DNA from 4 places in the Streptomyces luomodiensis genome. Region 4 is predicted to be linked to each of the others. Evidence: riboswitches for the same ligand, from Rfam matches in the RefSeq annotation. Region 4 holds a riboswitch; each other region holds the start of a gene.
What was found. Region 4 has a riboswitch for cobalamin ahead of PS467_RS11125 (cobalamin biosynthesis protein). Riboswitches for the same ligand answer to the same signal wherever they lie in the genome.

Region 1 (4,901 bases), 3.9 Mb from region 4:
GTGGTGCGCGCGTCCATCGCCGAGGTGCTGACCAGCACCATGTCCACGGACAGCCCCCCGATCGCCTCCGCGCAGGGCACGCCGAGAAACGAGTCATGGGTGTGGGAGTACTCCCCGCCGAGCCCGATCAGCCGGGTCCGCGGCACCCCGGCGAAGACCTCCACCACCCGCCGGGCGTTGGTCACCACGGTCAGCGGCGCGGCGTCGACGAGCAGCCGGGCCAGGGCGAGCGCGGTCGTGGAGTCGTCCAGCATCACCGACATACCGGGCTCGACCAGCTCGGCGGCGGCCGCCGCGACCGCCTCCTTCTCGGCGCGGTTGACGCCCAGCCGGTACTCCAGGCTGGACTCGAAGACCGACGAGGGCAGCGCCGAGACCCCGCCCCGGAACTTCCGCAGCACACCGAGCCTGGCCAGCTCGTCCAGGTCGCGGTGCACCGTCATCAGGCTGACCCCGGTGAGCCCGGCCAGCTCGGCCGCGGTGGCGGTGGCGTGTTCGAGGACGTACTCGGTGATCAGCTGTCTGCGCGCGTCCTGGGGGCGGGCCTGGGGGTGGGCCTGGCCGCCGGGCGCTCCGGTCGTGGTCATGCCGGGAATCCTTCCGCACCGGCCGCCGGAACGGTCTCGGTGGGCACGTTCAGGGAGCGCAGCGCCGTCGCCTCACCGGCCAGTTCGACCTCGGTCACCGCCGCGTTGTCCAGCCGGGGGAAGACCTGGCGGTAGCGGCCGACGGGGATGGTGAGCAGCGCGCACAGCGCCAGCCGCAGCAGGGAGTTGTGGGCGACGACGAGCACCGTGCCGCCCTCGTGCGCGGCGGCGAGCCCGCGCAGGGCGGCCACCGCCCGCGCCGCCGCCCGGCCGGGCGGCTCGGAACCGGGGAAGGCACCGGTCTCGGGGTCGCGCCGGAACGCCGCGACGGCGGCCGGGTCCTCCGCCTCCAGCTCGGCGATGGTGCGGCCCTCGCCCCAGCCGAAGTCGAGCTCGCGCAGGTCCTCGATCACCTCGGGCACCAGGCCCAGCGCCCGCGCCGCCGGCTCGGCCGTCCGCCGGGCGCGGCTCAGCGGGGAACAGGCCACCGCGTCCGCGCCGCGCCGCCCGGCCCACCGGGCGAGCGCGCGGGCCTGGCGATGCCCCCGTTCGGTCAGGTCGATGTCGGAGGTGCCGGCGTAGCGGTTCTCCGCGTGCCACACGGTCTCGCCGTGACGTACGAGCAGCAGTCGGGCGCTCATCCGGGGCCTCCCCTGTGTCGGGCATTGTCTGATCAAGTTGTAGATGTTAAATCTAGCATCGCCCATGTTATGAAACGCCGAAGCACGCCCCGAAGCACACCCGAGAGCCCGGAAGCACACCCCGAAGCACGCCGGAAGGAAGGCCACCCATGCGCGTCCTCGCCGCCCACGACGTGATCATCGGAGTCGACGTCGGCACCTCCGTCACCAAGGCCGTGGCCTTCGGCCGGGACGGCCGGGCGGTGGCCTCCGCGAGCCGCCCCAGCCGGCTGGAGCGGCTGCCCGGCGGCCGGGTGGAGCAGGACCTGGAGGACGTGCTGCGCACGGTCGGCGAGGTGTGCCGGGAGGTCGCCGCCGCCCTCCCCGGCCCCCCGGCCGCACTCGCGCTCACCGGCCAGGGGGACGGCATGTGGCTGCGGGACGCGGCGGGCCGGGCGGTGCGTCCGCCGATCTCCTGGATGGACGGCAGGGCGGGCGACACCGTGGCCCGCTGGGGCGAGGACGGCACCCTGCGGGCGCTGTACGCCCTCACCGGCTCGGGGGTGTTCCCCGGCTGCCACGCCCCGCTGCTGGCCTGGCTGGCCGAGCACGAGCCGGAGGCCCTGGCGCGGGCCGAGGTCGCGGGCTACTGCGTGGACGCGGTCGCCCAGCGGCTGACCGGCGTCATCGGCGTGGACGCCTCCGACGCCTCACTGCCGTTCCTGGACGTGACCACCCGTCAGTACGTGACCCAGGCCCTGGACGTGTGCGGAATCGCCGCGTACGCCCGGCTGTTGCCGCCGCCCGCCGCCCCGGGCGCGGTCGCGCGGCTGGACGGGGCGGGCGCGCGGCTGCTGGGACTGCCGGCCGGGCTGCCGGTCACGGCGGGCCCGTACGACCTCCCGGCCTGCGCCATCGGCAGCGGGGTGTGCGAGGTGGGCGACGGGTTGCTGATCGTCGGCACCACCCTGGCCAGCCAGGTGCTCACCGACAGCGCGCGGATCGACCCGGCCGGCGATCCGGCGGGGATGTGGCTGTGCACCCCCGATCCGGACCGCTGGCTGCGCGCCATGCCCGCGATGGTCGGCACCGCGGCCCTGGAGTGGGTGCTGGAGTTCACCGGCGCGACCACGGCCGAGCTGGACGCGATACTCGAGGCCGCACCGCCCGGCGCCAACGGCGTGACCGCCCTGCCCTTCCTGTCCGGCGCCGGGGAGCGCGCGCCGTTCGTGGAACCCGCCGCGCGGGGGCGGCTGGACGGGCTCACGCTGGGCGCCACCCGCGCCGACGCGGTCCGCGCGGTCTGCGAAGCCGTCGCCTACGCCGCACGCCACTGCCTGGAGGCCGCCGGGCTCTCCGCGAGCCTGGCGCTGTGCGGCGGCGGCACCCGGTCCACGGCGTGGGCCCGGCTGTTCGCCGATGTCATCGGCCGCCCGGTGCGCATCCCGAACGAGCCCGAGGTGGGTGCGCGGGGCGCGGTGGCGGTCGCCTGGCGGGCCCTCGGCGACCCGGTCGACGCGGAGCGCTGGCAGGCCGACGCGCGCACCGTCGAACCCCGCGCGGACCTCCGCGAGCTCTTCGAGGACGGCTACGCCGGCTACCGCGCCCGGCTCGACGAGGCGCTCGGCGGATGGCGCGCGACGGGCCCCAGGTCATGGGCCGCCTACGGAACGCACTAGCACATTCGCACGAAACTCCGCACCTCCCGACACAACATGTGGGGGCACGTGCGCCGGCCGACACAAGATGTATGCTCATGCTCGCTGTCGCCGCAGGGGAATCCGGTGCGAATCCGGAACTGTCCCGCAACGGTGTATGTGTGCGCTTATGCGGCGTACCCATGAGTCCGAGCACCTGCCGACGGCCGTTCAGAACACGTCCCCCGGCCTCGTGGGTTGGGCCGATGGACGCTGCGTGGTGTGCCCGGCGTACGAGGAGTGCGGCACCGGCATGCCCGCGCGCCCATCGCCCCCCTCGCGGCCCCAGCCGAGCGAGGGAGAGCACTTCAGTGACCATCGCGCCCGCCGATCCGGTTTCAGAACAGGCGGATTCTCAGGCAGCGGTTCCCCGGGCAGCGGGCGACGCGCCCGGGACCGCCCTGCTGCGGACCCTCACCGGCCTCACCGCCGACCTGCCCGCCACCGACCCCGGAAAGGTCGCGGCCGCCGCCCTGCGCGGCCGCCATCCCGGCTCGGACGAGGCGGAGTTGCGCACCCTCGCGACCGAGGCGGCGGCCGGGCTGATCGCCGAGGAACCGGAGTACTCGCGGCTGGCCGCGCGGCTGCTGGCGGTCACCATCACCCAGGAGGCGGCCGGGCAGGGCGCGGTCTCCTTCTCCGGCTCCGTGGCGGTGGGCCACCGCGAGGGCCTGATCGCCGACTCCACCGCGGAGTTCGCCGCCACCCACGCCGGGCGGCTGGACGCGCTGGTGGAGCGGGCCCTGGCCGACGGGGCCGACGACCGCTTCGGCTACTTCGGACTGCGCACCCTCTACAGCCGCTACCTGCTGCGCCACCCGCTCACCCGCCAGGTGATCGAGACCCCGCAGCACTTCCTGCTGCGCGTGGCCTGCGGGCTCGCCGAGGACCTCTCGGAGCGGGCCCTGGACGACGTGGCCGAGCTGTACCGGCTCACCAGCACGCTGTCGTACCTGCCCAGCTCCCCCACGCTGTTCAACTCCGGCACCCGGCATCCCCAGATGTCGTCCTGCTATCTGCTGGACTCCCCGCTGGACGAGCTGGACTCCATCTACCACCGCTACCACCAGGTGGCGCGGCTGTCGAAGCACGCGGGCGGCATCGGCCTGTCCTACTCCCGCATCCGGGCCCGCGGTTCGCTGATCCGGGGCACCAACGGGCACTCCGGCGGCATCGTGCCGTTCCTGCGCACGCTCGACGCCTCGGTGGCCGCCGTCAACCAGGGCGGCCGGCGCAAGGGCGCGGCCTGCGTCTACCTGGAGAGCTGGCACGCGGACCTCGAGGAGTTCCTGGAGCTGCGGGACAACACGGGCGAGGACGCCCGCCGCACCCACAACCTCAACATCGCCCACTGGATCCCGGACGAGTTCATGCGCCGGGTCGAGGCGGACGCCGACTGGTCGCTGTTCTCCCCGTCCGACGCCCCCGAGCTGGTGGACCTGTGGGGCGAGGAGTTCGACGCCGCGTACCGGAAGGCCGAGGCCGAGGGGAAGGCGGTCAAGCGGGTCCCGGCCCGCCAGCTGTACGCCCGGATGATGCGCACCCTCGCACAGACCGGCAACGGCTGGATGACCTTCAAGGACGCCGCCAACCGCACCGCCAACCAGACCGCCGAGCCCGGCCGGGTCGTCCACTCCTCGAACCTGTGCACCGAGATCCTGGAGGTCACCGACGACGGCGAGACCGCCGTGTGCAACCTCGGGTCGGTCAACCTCGCCGCGCACCTCGGCGCGGACGGGCAGATGGACTGGGAGCGCCTGGACGCCACCGTCCACACCGCCGTGACCTTCCTCGACCGCGTGGTGGACATCAACTTCTACCCCACCCAGGAGGCCGGGGCCTCCAACGCCCGCTGGCGTCCGGTGGGCCTGGGCCTCATGGGGCTCCAGGACGTCTTCTTCCGGCTGCGGCTGCCGTTCGACTCGCCCGAGGCCAAGGAGCTGTCCACCCGGATCTCCGAGCGCATCATGCTTGCCGCCTACGAGGCGTCCTGTGAG
Region 2 (4,901 bases), 2.0 Mb from region 4:
TGCACCCTCGCCCTGCTGTCGTCCACCACCAGCGACCCCGGCGGCAGTGAGGGCTCGGACAGCAGCGGGGACGAGCGGCCCATGCTGCTGCCCGGCGACGCGGAGGTCGCCGCCGCCACCGGCCGCGACACGGTGGTGCTCGAGGCCATCTCCGCCATCGGCCCGCCACTGCCGCCACGCCGGCTGGGCAGCCGCAGACTTCCGCTCGCCTCGCTGTTCTCCCGCCGGCTGCGCTGGTCCGTCGCCGGAATGGCGGCCGCCGTGCTCGCGCTCACCCTCGTCTCCTGGCAGGTCACCGGGGTCGGTCTGCTCCGCGCGGCCTACCTGACGGTGCTGGACGTGCTGGCCATCGACGATCCGGCGCTCGACGAGCCGACCGCACGCAAGATCGTCCAATTGCTGTCCGGGCTGGCCGGACTGCTCCTGCTGCCCGTCCTGGTGGCCGCCGCGCTCGAGGCGCTGGGCACCTTCCGCACCGCCTCCACGCTGCGCCGCCCGCCACGCGGCCTCTCCGGCCATGTCGTCCTGCTCGGACTCGGCAAAATCGGCACCCGTGTGCTGGCCAGACTCCGGGAGATGGACATCCCCGTGGTGTGCGTGGAAGAGGACCCCGGTGCGCGTGGCATCCCGCTGGCCCGCGAGCTGGGGGTGCCGACCGTGGTCGGCGATGTCACCCAGGAGGGCGTCCTGGAGGCCGCCAAGATCCAGCGAGCCCATGCCCTGCTGGCCCTGACCAGCGTGGACACCACCAACCTGGAGGCGACGCTGTACGCCCGCTCGGTCAAACCCCGTCTGCGGGTGGCGCTGCGCCTGTACGACGACGGCTTCGCCACCGCCGTCTACCGCACCCTGCGCGCGGCCCATCCGCAGGCCCTGACCCGCAGCCGCAGCGTCTCCTCCCTGGCGGCGCCCGCCTTCGCCGGGGCGATGATGGGGCGTCAGGTCCTCGGTGCCATACCGATCGAGCGCAGGGTGCTGCTCTTCGCCGCCCTGCATGTGGCCGGACATCCGCGGCTGGAGGGCCGTACCGTCGCCGAGGCGTTCGCGCCGGGCGCCTGGCGGGTGATCGCACTGGACGCGGCGGAACCCGCGGACCGGCAGCGCGACCTCGCCGCGGCACCCTCGCACGACGGCGTCGCCCAGGAACCCGCCCTGGTGTGGGACCTGCACCCCGGTTACGTCCTGCGGCCACAGGACCGCGTGGTGCTGGCGGCCACCCGCCAGGGCCTGGCCGAACTGCTCGCGGGCGCACCGGTCCGCCGGAACTGACCTGCCCATCGCCCTCGCCCGGGGCCGCGGCGGGGGTCCCGTGGCATGGCGGAGCCCGGGATGGGATGATGCCGGGCGACATGGGCGACGGCGGAACGAGGAAGCCGGTGTGAATCCGGCGCGGTACCGCCACTGTGATCGGCGAGCGGATCCCGAACAGGCCACTGCCCGCACGCGGGTGGGAAGGCCGGGACGAGCATCGACCCGAGAGCCAGGAGACTCACGCGGTCGCCTCCTCGACGCAACCGGGGCGGACTTCCCCGGAGGAGGGCGATGCGCCATGCCCAACGGGCCGAGCGACCCGGTGCCGTGCCGGGTGACCATGTGCCGGGACTGCTGCTGCGGCAGCCCCAAGGTGACCGGGATCGACCACACCGCGCAGACCGCGCGCCTGGGGCAGGAGGCGCCCGTGCGCGTCTCCGGGTGCCTGGACGTGTGCGATCAGGCCAATGTGATCGTGGTGCAGCCGTCGGCCGCCGGGCGCGCCGCCGGCGCCAGGCCGGTGTGGCTCGGCCTGGTCAACGACCCGGACGCGACCGAGGACATCGCGGCCTGGATCCGGGCGGGCGGCCCCGGTGTCGCACCGCTGCCCGACATCCTCGACCTGTACACCTTCACCCCGCGGCAGCGGCGCGCCTCGCCCGGGACGTCACCGGGCGGCGGGGGCTGACCGGCCGCGCTCCGGGACACCGCATCGCTCCTGGGACAGGACTCTGGCGGCCCCGCACCCTCTGGGCTACCGTCGGTAACACGTTGCCGCCGCGGCAACCCCCTCGTGTCTCCCGCACCCTTTCGAACCCCCCTTCCGGAAGGCAGCCCATGGAGAACCCCACAGACAATTCCGCCTCCCCCGCCGGGATCAGCCGCCGGTCACCGGCCTGTACGCGGCCGGCGAGGTGTCGGGCTTCGGCGGCGGCGGAGTGCACGGCTACCGCTCCCTGGAGGGCACCTTCCTCGTGCGGCTGCCTGTTCTCGGGCCGCGCCGCCGGCCGGGCCGCGGCGGCCGCGACCGCGACCTGAACCGGGCCGCTCACCCAGCGCCTCCCCGGTATTCCGTGCAGGCGTCGAGCAGCCAGGTGGCCAGGTAGGAGGCGAAGGACGAGCGGACCAGCAGCCAGACGGCGGACGCCCCCTCCGCGCGCACCACGAGGGTGACCGGGGCCCGCGCCAGCAGTGTGGTCGGACAGGCGCCGACGGGTGTCACCCGCGGATCCAGATCGATGGCACAGCCGTGGGCCAGCACCGTGCGGACGAGAGGCCCGGACAGGGCCAGCGTGGTGCGCTGCGCCGAGACGTCGGTGACGGTGGCGAACTCCTCCCCGATGGCCGTACGCAGCCGGGTGAGCAGCTCGTGCCGCCGGCCGTCGGGGGCCACCAGCAGCCATTCGTCCGGGCCCAGCCACACCACCGTGACGTCGCCCGACGACTCGGCGCGCACCGGGCCCGGCAGGGCGGTGTCCAGGGCGGCCTCGACGGCCTTCGCCGCGGCACCGCCCGGCTCCACCCGCAGGGTGAGCTGGGTCAGGAAGGGCAGTTCCCGCACCCGCAGCCCGGCCGGCAGCCGCGCCAGGCGGTCCTGCCACGCGGACAGGGGACTGACACGCGTGGACGTCTCAACCGTCACGGCGAGTTCCCTCCTTGTCGAAGAGCACGGGGTCGGTCACGGTCACCGGGACGGTCCGGCCATCCAGCGGGACGTAGAGGGTTTCGCCGATGCGCCGGGTTCCCGAGCGCACCAGGGCCAGGGCGAACGTGCGCCGGAGGGCGTCGCTGCGGTAGCTGGAGGTGACATGGCCCAGCATGGGCACCGGCGGCTGGGGAACGCTGCTGGTGGCGATGATCTGGGCGCCTTCGGGCAGCAGGACCCGTTCGTCGGCCGGCAGCAGGCCCACCAGCTGCTTGCGGTCCTCGCGCTGGTTCTCCGCACGGGTGAAGGACCGCTTGCCGATGAAGTCCGGCTTCTTCTTGGACACGACCCACGACATGCCCAGGTCCTGCGGGGTGATGGTGCCGTCGGTGTCCTGCCCGATGATCGGGTACGCCTTCTCGGCGCGCAGCACGTGCATGGTCTCGGTGCCGTACGGGGTGATGCCGAACGGGCCGCCGGCCGTGAGGAGGGCCTGCCACACCGTGAGGCCGTCCCAGGCGGGGACGTTGATCTCGTAGGCGAGTTCACCGGAGAAGCTGATGCGGCACACCCGCGCCGGGACACCGGCGACGGTGGCGTCGCGCCATGACATGAACGGGAACGCGGCCTTGCCGACGTCCAGGCCGGGCGCCACCAGGGCCAGGACGTCGCGGGAGCGGGGGCCCACCAGCGGGATGGTCGCCCAGTGCTCGGTGACCGAGGTGAGGTGCACGCGCAGGCCGGGCCACTCCGTCTGGAGCCACTCCTCCATCCAGGCCAGGACCTTGGCCGCGTTGCCGGTGGTCGTGGTCAGCAGGAACTCCCGCTCGGCCACGCGGATCACGGTGCCGTCGTCGATGACCATGCCGTCGACGCCGCACATCACGCCGTAGCGGATCCGGCCCACCGCGAGGGTGCTCATCATGTTCGTGTAGAGCCGGTCCAGCAGTACACCGGCGTCCGGGCCCTGCACATCGATCGTGCCGAGCGTGGAGCCGTCCATCATCGCGACGCCGGTGCGGGCGGCCCGGCACTCGCGCAGCACCGCCTCCTCCATGGTCTCGCCCGGCTGGGGGTAGTACCAGGGACGTTTCCACTGGCCGACGTCCTCGAACAGGGCGCCGTGCGCGACATGCCACGGATGCAGCGCGGTCACCCGGACCGGGTCGAACAGTTCCCCGCGGTCGCGGCCCGCGAGGGCGGCGAAGGCGACCGGCACGGCAGGCGGCCGGAAACGGGTGGTGCCGAGGTCGGCGACGTCCACCCCCAGCGCCTCGGCGAGGATGCCCGAGGTCATGACGCCCGATGTGCGGCCCTGGTCATGGGCGGTGCCGATGGTGGTGTAGCGCTTGACGTGCTCCACCGACCGCAACCCCGCCCCGGTCGCCCTCAGCACGTCGGAGACGAGGGCGTCGCGCTGGAGGTCGACGAACTGCCGCGAGCCGTCCTGGCCGTCCTGCGGGCTCGGCACCCGCCAGAGCACCCGGGTGGGCGCCCCCTCCGGCAGCACAGGGGCGGCCGGCAGGGCGACCGTCCCGCAGGCCCTGCCGATGGCCGACAGGGCCCGCCGGGCGGCGTCCACGCCGTCGGCGAGACAGCCGGCCAGGGTGAACGTACCGCCGGCCGATCCCGCCGTACGGACGCTGTCCGGCGCGTGCGCGGGGACGAAGGCGCCGGTTCCGGCGTCGTACCGCAGGGTGCCGCGGGCCTGGCTGAACAGAGCCACCGCGGGGTTCCAGCCGCCGGAGACCAGCAGCAGATCACACTCGATGCCCTGGCGGTCGCCGAGGCGTCCCCGGCGGAAGGCGGCGACATGGGCACGGGAGATGTGGTCGGTGCCGCTGGTGCCGGTGACGACGTGCCCGGCGCGGACGCCGATGCCGCGTTCGTCGCAGGCGGTGCGCCAGTGCGCCGGCACCTCCTCGCGGGCGTCGATCACCGCGGCGACCCGCACGCCCGCGTCGGCCAGTTCGAGCGCTGCCGGATAGGCGCTGTCGTTCGTGGT
Region 3 (4,901 bases), 6.4 Mb from region 4:
CGCGCTCACGGCCGGCACAACACCACGCACCGGCGACCGCGGCCGCCAAGGCGCCCAGCAGGGTCGGCAAGGGCACCGGGACACCCGATGTCACCACGTGTCCCAGGGCCGCGAGCAGCACACAGACCACCGCGAACACCGCGGCCCGCACCGTTCTGAGCATCTGCCCCGCATCCATGACGCCGCTCATCGTCTCAGCGGGACGGGAACGCCGGACGGCCGGGTGCCGTACGAGGTGTGCGGCGGACACACTTTCGGCCAGCTCCCGCACGAGAGGTTCCCGTCGGCCACCCGTTCGACCACACTCTGTGGTGCGCGTCACGCCTCCGCTCCGGAACTCCTGTCTCCGGAGGCCCGACTACTGGACCGGTACGGCTCCGGCCGACCGGTCACCGGCCCCGACCCAGGAGTTCCCATGTCCGCCGAGCCCGTTGTCCCCGACACCGAGGACGGAACACCGCCGCCGGACGCGCCGCCGCCCGGCGCCGCGCCCCGGACAGCGGACTTGGGCGGCGGCCCGCGCGGCTGGTCGGGCCTGCGCCCGCTGGTCCTGCGGCTGCACTTCTACGCGGGCGTCCTCGTCGCGCCCTTCCTGCTCGTCGCCGCCGTGACCGGGCTGTTGTACGCGGCCTCCACCCAGGCCGAGAACATCGTCTACGACCATGAGCTCCGGGTCCCGGCCGGTACGAGCGAACTGCCCCTCTCCCAGCAGATCGCCGCCGCCCGCAAGGCCCACCCCGAGGGCGAGATCAGCGCGATCCGCCCCTCACCGGAGGCGGGCGCGACGACCCGGGTGCTGCTCTCCGGCGTCAAGGGCGTCGACCCCGAGCACAAGCTGGCCGTCTTCGTGAACCCGTACACCGGTGAGGTGCGCGGCGCGCTGGAGCAGTACGGCACCAGCGGTGCGCTGCCGCTGCGCACATGGATCGACGACCTGCACCGCAATCTGCACCTCGGCGACACCGGCCGGCTCTACAGCGAACTCGCCGCCAGCTGGCTGTGGGTGATCACCGGTGGCGGGCTGGTGCTGTGGCTCGCCCGCCGCCGCACGGGCCCGGTGAAGCGGAAGCTGCGCGCGACCGCGTTCCCGGACCGCTCCGCCGCGGGGCGCAGAAGGGCGATGTCCTTTCACGGCTCGGTCGGCGTCTGGGCGGCGCTGGGGCTGTTCTTCCTGTCCGCGACCGGTCTGACGTGGTCCACCTACGCGGGCGCGAACGTCACCGACCTGCGCGCCGCCCTCGGCCAGGCCACGCCGGCCGTCAGCTCCGCCGTCGGCGGCGAACACGCCGGACACGGCTCCATGGACGGCATGGACGGCATGGAGGGCATGGACATGGGCGGGTCGGGGGGACACGGCGGCTCGTCCGCCGATGTCGGCTTCGACGCCGTCCTCGAGGCCGCCCGCGCCGAGGGCCTGGACAACCCGGTGGAGATCGTCCCGCCCGCCGGGCCCGGCACCGCGTACACCGTCAGCCAGATCCAGCGCAGCTGGCCGGAGAAGCAGGACGCGGCGGCCGTCGATCCGACGACCGGTCAGGTCACCGATGTGGTGCGGTTCGAGGACTATCCGCTGCTGGCCAAGCTCTCCCGCTGGGGCATCGACGCCCATATGGGGAGCCTGTTCGGGCTGCCCAACCAGATCGCCCTGGCCGCCCTCGCGCTCGCCCTGGTCTTCCTGATCGTATGGGGCTACCGGATGTGGTGGCAGCGCGGCCGGGCCGGTGCCTTCGGCCGCCCCATCGCGCGTGGCGCCTGGCGTCAGGTGCCGTCGTACGTCCTGGCCTCGCTGGTCGTCGCGATCGGGGTGCTCGGCTACTACCTGCCGCTGCTCGGCATTCCGCTGGCCGCCTTCCTGGTCATCGACATCGCGCTCGGCCGCCTGGCCGACCGGCGTGGGAAACGGGCCGGCGCGGCCGGCGCCTGAGTCGGCCACGGGCGGCCGTCCGCGGCCGGCCGGATCGGGCCCCCTCCCGGCTTGCCGCTTTTGCCCGGCCGGCCCTACAGTTGGCGGGCCGTGGTGTACGGGAAGACCGGTGCGAAACCGGAGCGGCCCTCGCCACTGTGATCGGGGAGTTCCCGTCCCGTTCCGCGGTCGGTCGGACCGTGCCGCGGAGCCACTGGTCGCCCATGGCGGCCGGGAAGGCAGGGGCGGGCGCGGCGACCCGTCAGCCAGGAGACCGGCCACGGCATCTCACGAGATGATCCACGAGGTGCTGGAGCGTGATCGCATGACCCTGCCCACCACATCGCGATGGCGGCGCGAGGACACCGTCCGGACCGCCGGGCTGCTGGCGGTGATACTCATCCTGCACGCCGTCGCCTTCGGCCTGCTCTTCCTGGTCGTGGCGCCCCATCACTACGAGGTCGGCGCCAAGACGTTCGGCGTCGGCCTGGGCATCACCGCGTACACCCTGGGCATGCGGCACGCCTTCGACGCCGACCACATCGCCGCCATCGACAACACCACCCGCAAGCTGATGGCGGACGGCAAGCGGCCGGTGTCCGTCGGCTTCTGGTTCGCGCTCGGCCACTCCGGTGTGGTGGTCGCCCTGGCCGCGCTGGTGGCCGGCGGGGCCCAGCTGGCCGGCACCCTGGTCAACGAGGACTCCGGGACCCACCAGGTGCTCGGCGCCGTCGGCACGACGGTCTCCGGCGCCTTCCTCTACCTCATCGCCGCGCTCAACCTGGTGGCCCTGCTGGGCATCCTGCGCGTCTTCAAGGCCATGCGCGCCGGACAGTACGACGAGACGGAACTGGAAGCACAACTGGACGCGCGTGGCTTCATGAACCGCGTCCTGGGCCGCTTCACCAAGTCCATCACCCGGCCGGGGCAGATGTTCCCGCTCGGCTTCCTCTTCGGGCTCGGCTTCGACACCGCCACCGAGGTGGCCCTGATGGTGATGGCCGGAAGCGGCGCGGCCGCCGGGCTGCCCTGGTACGCCATCCTGTGCCTGCCGCTGCTCTTCGCCGCCGGGATGAGCCTGTTCGACACCCTCGACGGCACCTTCATGAACGTCGCCTACCAGTGGGCGTTCGCCAACCCGGTCCGCAAGGTCTTCTACAACCTCGCCATCACGGGTCTGTCCATCGCGGTCGCCTTCCTCATCGGCACCATCGAGCTGATCAGCGTCCTGCACGACAAGCTCGAACTGCGGGACGCCGTCACCGGCTGGATCTCGGCGCTGAACCTGGACAACGTGGGCTTCATCATCGTCGGTCTGTTCGTGGTGGTGTGGGCCGCGGCGCTGGCCTACTGGCGGCTGGCCAAGGTCGAACAGCGCTGGGCCGTCCGTACCGCGCGCGCCGACGGCGGCTGACCCCAGCTCCTTCCATGGGCCCGGCGCCCGGCACATGTCCCGGCGTCACGGAATCTCGTGCACCGCGTCGGGCTCCCACGCGTACACGGCGGTGACGGCCTTGACGAACGCGCGGTGGCGTTCCTCGATCTCCTGAGCCATCCAGGACTCGACGGGCTCCCCTTCCCCCAGGACACGATGCACCTGGACGCAGGTCAGCGACAACTCGTCGGCCGCGGTTCGGACGGTCGCGGGACCCACCACATCGACCCGCAGCCGAGCCGAGCGGAACCGTTGCCGCGCCGCCTCTGCCACCTCCGCCGTCGTCGTCGGCTGGATGAGGGCGTCCGTGTACGCGTCGGTGGCGCTCAGGATCACCTGATAGGCGTCATGCCGGGCCTGGAGGAGCCATCGCTTGGACTCCACCCGCGCCTGGTCCTCCACCTGCTGGCGTGCGGCCTGAACGGTCTTCTCGCCGCCGATCCGCGCCGCCCGTGCCGAGAAACCGCCGCCGATGAGGGCACCCAGCAGGGCCACCAACCCGGCGAACAAGGCCGCGAGTCCTTGATCCATGAGGTCTCCTTCCGCCCCTGCTCACGGAATTACCGCCGTGGGGAGACGAGCGCAAGAGCCGCACGGTTCGACCCGACCCGACAACGGCCGGCGCACCATCCGGGAAGGACGATGCGCTGGCCGGCTGCCGAGTGGGGTCACCGGGCTTCGGCCGCGGCGGTCCGCCCGGCCGCGCGGCCGAACACGGCGGCGCGCATGGGGGCGGCGTCCCCGGGACAGTCGCCGTGGAACGGCCCGCCGGTGGCTTCGCCGGCCGCGTACAGACCGGGCACCGGTACCCCATCGTCATCAGCTTGATGTGCGGCGGCCCCGCGGAAGGGGCCGTGGCCGTGCGTGCGGAGCCGGCCCGGTTCGCCCTTCGGCGTCACCAGGTGAAGGCCAGTGGCTCCGCCGGCCGGCCGCCGGCCGGCACCGGGCCGGTGTGCCGGACGAAGCCCTTGCCGGGGACGCCGACCTCGTCGGTCAGCCAGTTGGCGGTGTCGAGGAGCCGGGACAGGTCGATTCCGGTGGACACTCCGGCCAGCTCCAGCAGCTGCACCGCGTCCTCGGTGCACACGCCGCCGCCCTGGGCGCCGGGCATGGCGGGATGCCCGCCGCTGCCGGCCAGTGAGGTGTCGATGGCGCGGACGCCGAGGTCGAGAAGGGGGAGCAGGGCCGCGAGACCCATGCCGCGGCCGTCGTGGATCTGCACGGTGAGGTGGTCGGCGGGCACGTGGGCGAGCGCGGCGGTGACGAGTTCGCGGATCTGGGGCGGCGCGGCGTAGCCGACGGAATCCGCGAGGATCCAGCGGTCCACCCCGATGTCGAGGAGCCGCCGGGCCAGCGGTTCGAGGTCCGCGGCGCCGCGGGCGGGGCCGGTGGGCCCGCCCCAGGCGAAGATGAGGTAGGTGTCGAGCACCAGGTCGCGGTCGGCGGCGAACGCCGCCATGCGTTCGAGTTCGGCGAGGGAATCGGCGGTGGACCGGCCGATGTTGGCACGGGCGAATCCCTCGTCCACCGAGAGGAGGAAGGACGCCGTGTCGGCGCCGGCGT
Region 4 (4,901 bases):
TGTCGGTGCGGCGCAGATTGATCTCGGCCGGACTGCCCGCGCCCTCGCAGATCACCGCGTCATGGGTGCGCCGCAGCTCCTCCAGGCACTCGGTGACGGTCCCCAGCAGCGCCTCCCTGCCCCCCGCGTACGGACTCTCCCCGGACGACGGCGCCCCGGACTTCCCGAAGTACCCGCGGGCGCTCATCTCGCCCACCGGCTTGCCCAGCAGCACCACTTGGCTGCTGCGGTCGCCGCCCGGCTTCAGCAGGACCGGGTTCATCAGCGCGCTCGGCTCGACGCGCGCGGCGGCCGCCTGCATGGCCTGCGCCCGCCCGATCTCCGCCCCCTCCCGGGTCACGAAGGAGTTCAGCGACATGTTCTGCGCCTTGAAGGGCGCCACGCTGACGCCCTTACGGGCGAGCCACCGGCAGATCCCGGCCGTCACGACACTCTTGCCCGCGTCGGAGGTCGTACCCGCGACCAGCAGCCCCCCGCCCCGTGCCCCGGGAGCGCCCGTGCCGCCCTTACCGCGTATCCCGCTCATCCACCGCCCCTTCCAGCGGCCCGCGGCCGCCCCGTCAACGCCCGGACGGCCGGCCGGGCCGCCACGGACACACCGAGCGCCAGGAGGCCGACGCGCCGCGACAGCCGTATCGCCCGCTCGATGTCGGCCGCCGCCACCGGCCGCCCGCCGGAGTTGAGCACCGGCCGGTGCTCGACCCGGCCGCCGTAGGCGAGGGTGCCGCCCAGCCGTACGCCGAGCGCCCCCGCGAAGGATGCCTCCACCGGTCCCGCGTTGGGGCTCGGATGGCGCCGGCCGTCGCGCCGCCAGGCGCGCCACGCGCCGCGCGGATCGGGGCCCGCGAGGGTCGTCATGGCCGCCGTAAGCCGCGCACCGGGCCAGCCGGCCACATCGTCCACACGGGCCGCCGCCCAGCCGAACCGCCGGTAGCGCGGCGACTTGTGACCCACCATGGCGTCCAGGGTGTTGACGGCGCGGAAGCCGATGAGCCCCGGCACCCCGCCCACGGCCCCCCACACCAGCGCGCCCACGACGGCGTCGGACGTGTTCTCGGCGACCGATTCGACGACCGCGCGGGCGATCTGCGGCCCGTCCAGCGCCTGCGGATCGCGGCCGCACAGATGCGGCAGCCGCTCCCGGGCGCCCTCGAGGTCGCCCGCGGCCAGCGCCCCGCCGACGGCCCGTGCCTCACGGCCCAGCGTCGTACCGCCCAGCACGGCCCAGGTGGCGGCAGCGGTCAGCGCCGCCTGCGCGCCGCGGCGGCCGCCCAGGGCCCGTACGGCGCGGGTCAGCAGCGCGGCACCGGCGGCCGCGCCGCCCGCGCACAACGCGGTGTGCAGGGCCCCGTAACCGCGGTGGTCACGCCACAGCCGGCGCTCGGCGGCCGCGGCGGCGCGCCCGAAAGCGGCCACCGGGTGGCCGCGGCGCGGATCGCCCACGGCAAGATCAGCGAGGAAGCCGAGGGCCGCGCCGCACGCGAAGGAGGCGTGGTCGGCAGCCATCCGTCAGGCCGCCGTCATGCCCCGGCGCGGGGACACGCCGACCGAGCCGACCGAGCAGCCGGTGCGGCTGGTAAGGACAAGACGGGTGGGCAAGACAGGGCAGCCGGAGTGGACCGAGGGGGCTGGCGGCGTGGCGGTGCCGGGCATGGCGGTTTGTCCTCACTCAGGGTCCTCGCCCTGGTTCGACGTGACCGGCGGTGAGAGTCTCCTGGCTCCCGGATCCGCGGCCCTCCCGGTCTTCCAGCCCGTGCACGGAACGAACCGTACGGATGAGCCGTGACCCCATGCAGGCGATGGGAGGGCGCTCCCCGGTGACAGTGGCGGGACCGCGCCGGATTCTCACCGGCTTCCTCTCCTGCCGCCGTTTGGCTCGGGAAGTCCACCATGGGCCGCGAATGGCCGTCAACTCGCATATGACCCAGGACGCCCGAGTGTGCCGAGGCCCACAGCGACCGCCGCACACGGAACGGCCGCCGGAGGGACGGCGCTGGTCAGCGCCACCGTCCGGCGGCCGGTGGGTCGATGAGGACGCGGGTGGGGTCCTCAGCCGACGATCAGATAGATGCCGTACGCCACGACCGCGGCGCACACCGCGAAACAGGCGTACGCGCCGGTGCGCGCGAGCGCGGAGGCGTCGGCCGCACCACCCGGCACGGCGGCCGTGTCGCCCTGCTCCGGCCGCGTCTTGCGGGACGTCCCGACGATACCCAGGGTGAAGACGCCCACCATGCCGACCGTCACCACGAGGCTGACGCCGAAGACCTGGCCGAGTGCCGCCCAGTCGATGTCCATGTTTGCCGGCTCCTTACGGGGTGGTGCTGCTCGCCGCGGCGGCGGGCGTGGGGATGTTCTCGGACGTGGTCTCCGGGGCGCCGGTCCCGGAGGCGGTTCCCCCGGTCTTCCCGGAGACCTCGGGGACCTCGGAGCTTGCCGAAACGGAAGCGGAATCCGCCGGGCCGGCAGGCGCCACCGGACCCGCGGGCGGCGGGGCCACGGACCGCAGGGCGGCCGTGACGGCGCCGACCGGCTCCTGGCTGCCGACCTCGTTGACGTTGGTGTGGTCCACGGGCTTGCGGCGCGAGAGCGCCCAGATCGCCCCGCAGGCCAGGACGGCGAGCACGGCGACCGCCGTGATCCCCGCGTTCCCCTGGTCGGCCAGCAGCGCGGCGCCACCCGCCACCAGACCGGCGGCCGGCAGGGTCAGCACCCAGGCGATCACCATGCGGCCCGCGGTCGACCAGCGCACCACGGCGCCCTTACGGCCGACACCCGCGCCCATGACGGCGCCGGAGCAGACCTGGGTGGTGGACAGCGCGAAGCCGAGGTGGGAGGAGGCGAGGATGACGGTCGCGGCGCCGGTCTGGGCGGCGAAGCCCTGCGGCGGCTGGATGTCGGTGATGCCCTTACCCATGGTGCGGATGATGCGCCAGCCGCCCAGGTAGGTGCCGAGCGCGATGGCCAGGCCCGCCGAGACGATGACCCACAGCGGCGGGTCGGAGTCGGGCGCCACCACGCCTCCGGTGACCAGCGCCAGGGTGATCACGCCCATCGTCTTCTGGGCGTCGTTGGTGCCGTGGGCCAGGGAGACCAGGGCGGCCGAGGCGATCTGCCCGGCGCGGTAGCCCTTCGCGGTGTCCTCCGGGGCGCGGTCGCGGCCGAGCCGGTAGGTGAGCCGGGTGGCGGCCACCGTGGCGATGCCGGCCACGACCGGCGCGGCGACGGCGGGGATCAGGACCTTCATGACGATCGCGTCGCCGTTGACCCCGTCCAGGCCGGCGGAGACCACGGTGGCGCCGATGAGGCCGCCGAACAGGGCGTGCGAGGAGCTGGAGGGGAGTCCGGCGAGCCAGGTCACCAGATTCCACAGGATCGCGCCGACCAGTCCAGCGAAGATCACTTCGGGTCGGATACCGGAATCCTCATCGATGATCCCGCCGGAGATGGTCTTGGCCACCTCCACGGACAGGAACGCGCCGACGAGGTTGAGGACGGCCGACATCGCCACTGCCACCCTGGGACCGAGTGCTCCCGTGGAGATGGTGGTGGCCATGGCGTTGGCCGTGTCGTGGAAGCCGTTCGTGAAGTCGAACACCAAGGCCGTGACGATCACGATCCCGATGAGAAGCGTGATGTGTTCCATACACCCGGTCAATCAGTTCGAAGGTCGGTAGTGCCTCGGTGAACGTAGGGAAGCATGGTGAACGGAAGATGAACTGAGTCAGGCGTGGGGATGACGTGGTTGCGGGCGTGCTAATACGCAGTGAATTCGAGCCTACTCTCCTGTGTCGCAAGGGAGTTGGGTGACGATCGAGCACTCCTGAGGCGGCCCGTGGCCCGACCGCGCGGCCACCCGCCGTTCACCCTCCGCCGCCCACCCGGGCCGGCTGTCCACGAGGCGCGACCGTAGGCGCCCGGCGAGCCCGTTCCGGCCCCGCCGCCGCCCGGCCTCCGGGCGCCTGGGAGGATCGGGCCAACGGAGGTGAGGACAGGTGACACAGTCGCAATCCCCACGGCGGCCGCAGCCGCGGTTGACCCACCCCCTGCGGCAGGCATGGGCGCAGGTGGTGCGCACGGCCCGCAGGACCACCGCGGACGGCCTGGTCGTCGGTACCTCGGGCAATGTCTCGGCCCGGGTCGGCGACACCGTCCTGGTGACCCCCAGCGGCGTCCCGTACGACCGGCTCGGCCCCCGGGACGCCGTCGCCGTCGATCTCGACGGACAGCAGGTCCTCGGGACGCTCCGGCCCACCAGCGAGCTGCCCATGCACCTCGCCGTCTACCGCGAGACCGACGCCCAGGCCGTGGTCCACACCCACGCCGTCCACGCCACGGCCGTCTCCACGCTCGTCGACGAGCTCCCCGCGATCCACTACATGACCGCCGCCCTCGGCGGCCCGGTCCGGGTCGCCGCCTACGCGCTCTACGGAACGGACGAACTGGCCGCCGCCATGATCGAGGCGCTGCGCGACCGCAGCGGCTGTCTGCTGCGCAACCACGGCACCGTCGTCCACGGCGCCACCCTGGACCAGGCGTACGACCGCACCGCCCAGCTCGAATGGATGTGCCAGGTCTGGCTGGCCGCGGCCTCCGTCCCCGGCCGCACCCCCTCCCTGATCCCGCCGGACGAGATGCGGCGGGCCGCGGAGAAGCTGAGCGGCTACGGCCAGCCGCGCTGAGCCCGCGGCGCGCCCGGCCCGGGTCGTACGGACATCCGGCCGGTCCCGCCCGGTCCTGCCCGTATCGGTCACCCGACCCCGTACGGTCACCCGGCCGGGCACGTCCGGTCCCGGCCCGCCGGTCACCCGGCGAGGCACGCCCGCTGGCCAGAGGCCGCCTCCCCGCCCACACTGGGAGGGATGCGTCTGCGCACAACGGCGGTTGCGGCCGCCACCACC

Region 1: it holds a riboswitch for cobalamin, as region 4 does, so the genes downstream of both, PS467_RS27190 (ribonucleoside-diphosphate reductase subunit alpha) here and PS467_RS11125 (cobalamin biosynthesis protein) in region 4, are expected to answer to the same signal.
Region 2: it holds a riboswitch for cobalamin, as region 4 does, so the genes downstream of both, PS467_RS02730 ((2Fe-2S) ferredoxin domain-containing protein) here and PS467_RS11125 (cobalamin biosynthesis protein) in region 4, are expected to answer to the same signal.
Region 3: it holds a riboswitch for cobalamin, as region 4 does, so the genes downstream of both, nicT (Nickel transporter NicT) here and PS467_RS11125 (cobalamin biosynthesis protein) in region 4, are expected to answer to the same signal.

What each region holds. Positions count from the first base shown of each region.
Region 1 is NZ_CP117522.1:6,442,395-6,447,295, reverse strand. It holds gene PS467_RS27205 (DeoR/GlpR family DNA-binding transcription regulator) at 1-587, opposite strand, end outside; gene PS467_RS27200 (histidine phosphatase family protein) at 584-1,228, opposite strand; gene PS467_RS27195 (FGGY family carbohydrate kinase) at 1,378-2,886, shown strand; cobalamin riboswitch at 2,924-3,083, shown strand; gene PS467_RS27190 (ribonucleoside-diphosphate reductase subunit alpha) at 3,216-4,901, shown strand, end outside.
Region 2 is NZ_CP117522.1:621,687-626,587, reverse strand. It holds gene PS467_RS02735 (potassium channel family protein) at 1-1,269, shown strand, start outside; cobalamin riboswitch at 1,331-1,506, shown strand; gene PS467_RS02730 ((2Fe-2S) ferredoxin domain-containing protein) at 1,550-1,939, shown strand; partial or broken gene PS467_RS02725 (FAD-binding protein) at 2,136-2,289, shown strand; gene PS467_RS02720 (sarcosine oxidase subunit gamma) at 2,300-2,893, opposite strand; partial or broken gene PS467_RS02715 (sarcosine oxidase subunit delta family protein) at 2,883-4,901, opposite strand, start outside.
Region 3 is NZ_CP117522.1:8,964,773-8,969,673, forward strand. It holds gene PS467_RS37725 (PE-PGRS family protein) at 1-178, opposite strand, end outside; gene PS467_RS37730 (PepSY-associated TM helix domain-containing protein) at 416-1,924, shown strand; cobalamin riboswitch at 1,999-2,200, shown strand; gene nicT (Nickel transporter NicT) at 2,199-3,317, shown strand; gene PS467_RS37740 (hypothetical protein) at 3,363-3,869, opposite strand; gene PS467_RS37745 (hypothetical protein) at 4,007-4,141, opposite strand; gene PS467_RS37750 (hydroxymethylglutaryl-CoA lyase-like TIM-barrel protein) at 4,234-4,901, opposite strand, start outside.
Region 4 is NZ_CP117522.1:2,592,282-2,597,182, reverse strand. It holds gene PS467_RS11130 (cobyric acid synthase) at 1-526, opposite strand, end outside; gene PS467_RS11125 (cobalamin biosynthesis protein) at 523-1,506, opposite strand; cobalamin riboswitch at 1,708-1,859, opposite strand; gene PS467_RS11120 (hypothetical protein) at 2,050-2,298, opposite strand; gene PS467_RS11115 (inorganic phosphate transporter) at 2,312-3,646, opposite strand; gene PS467_RS11110 (class II aldolase/adducin family protein) at 3,996-4,682, shown strand; gene PS467_RS11105 (alpha/beta hydrolase) at 4,863-4,901, shown strand, end outside.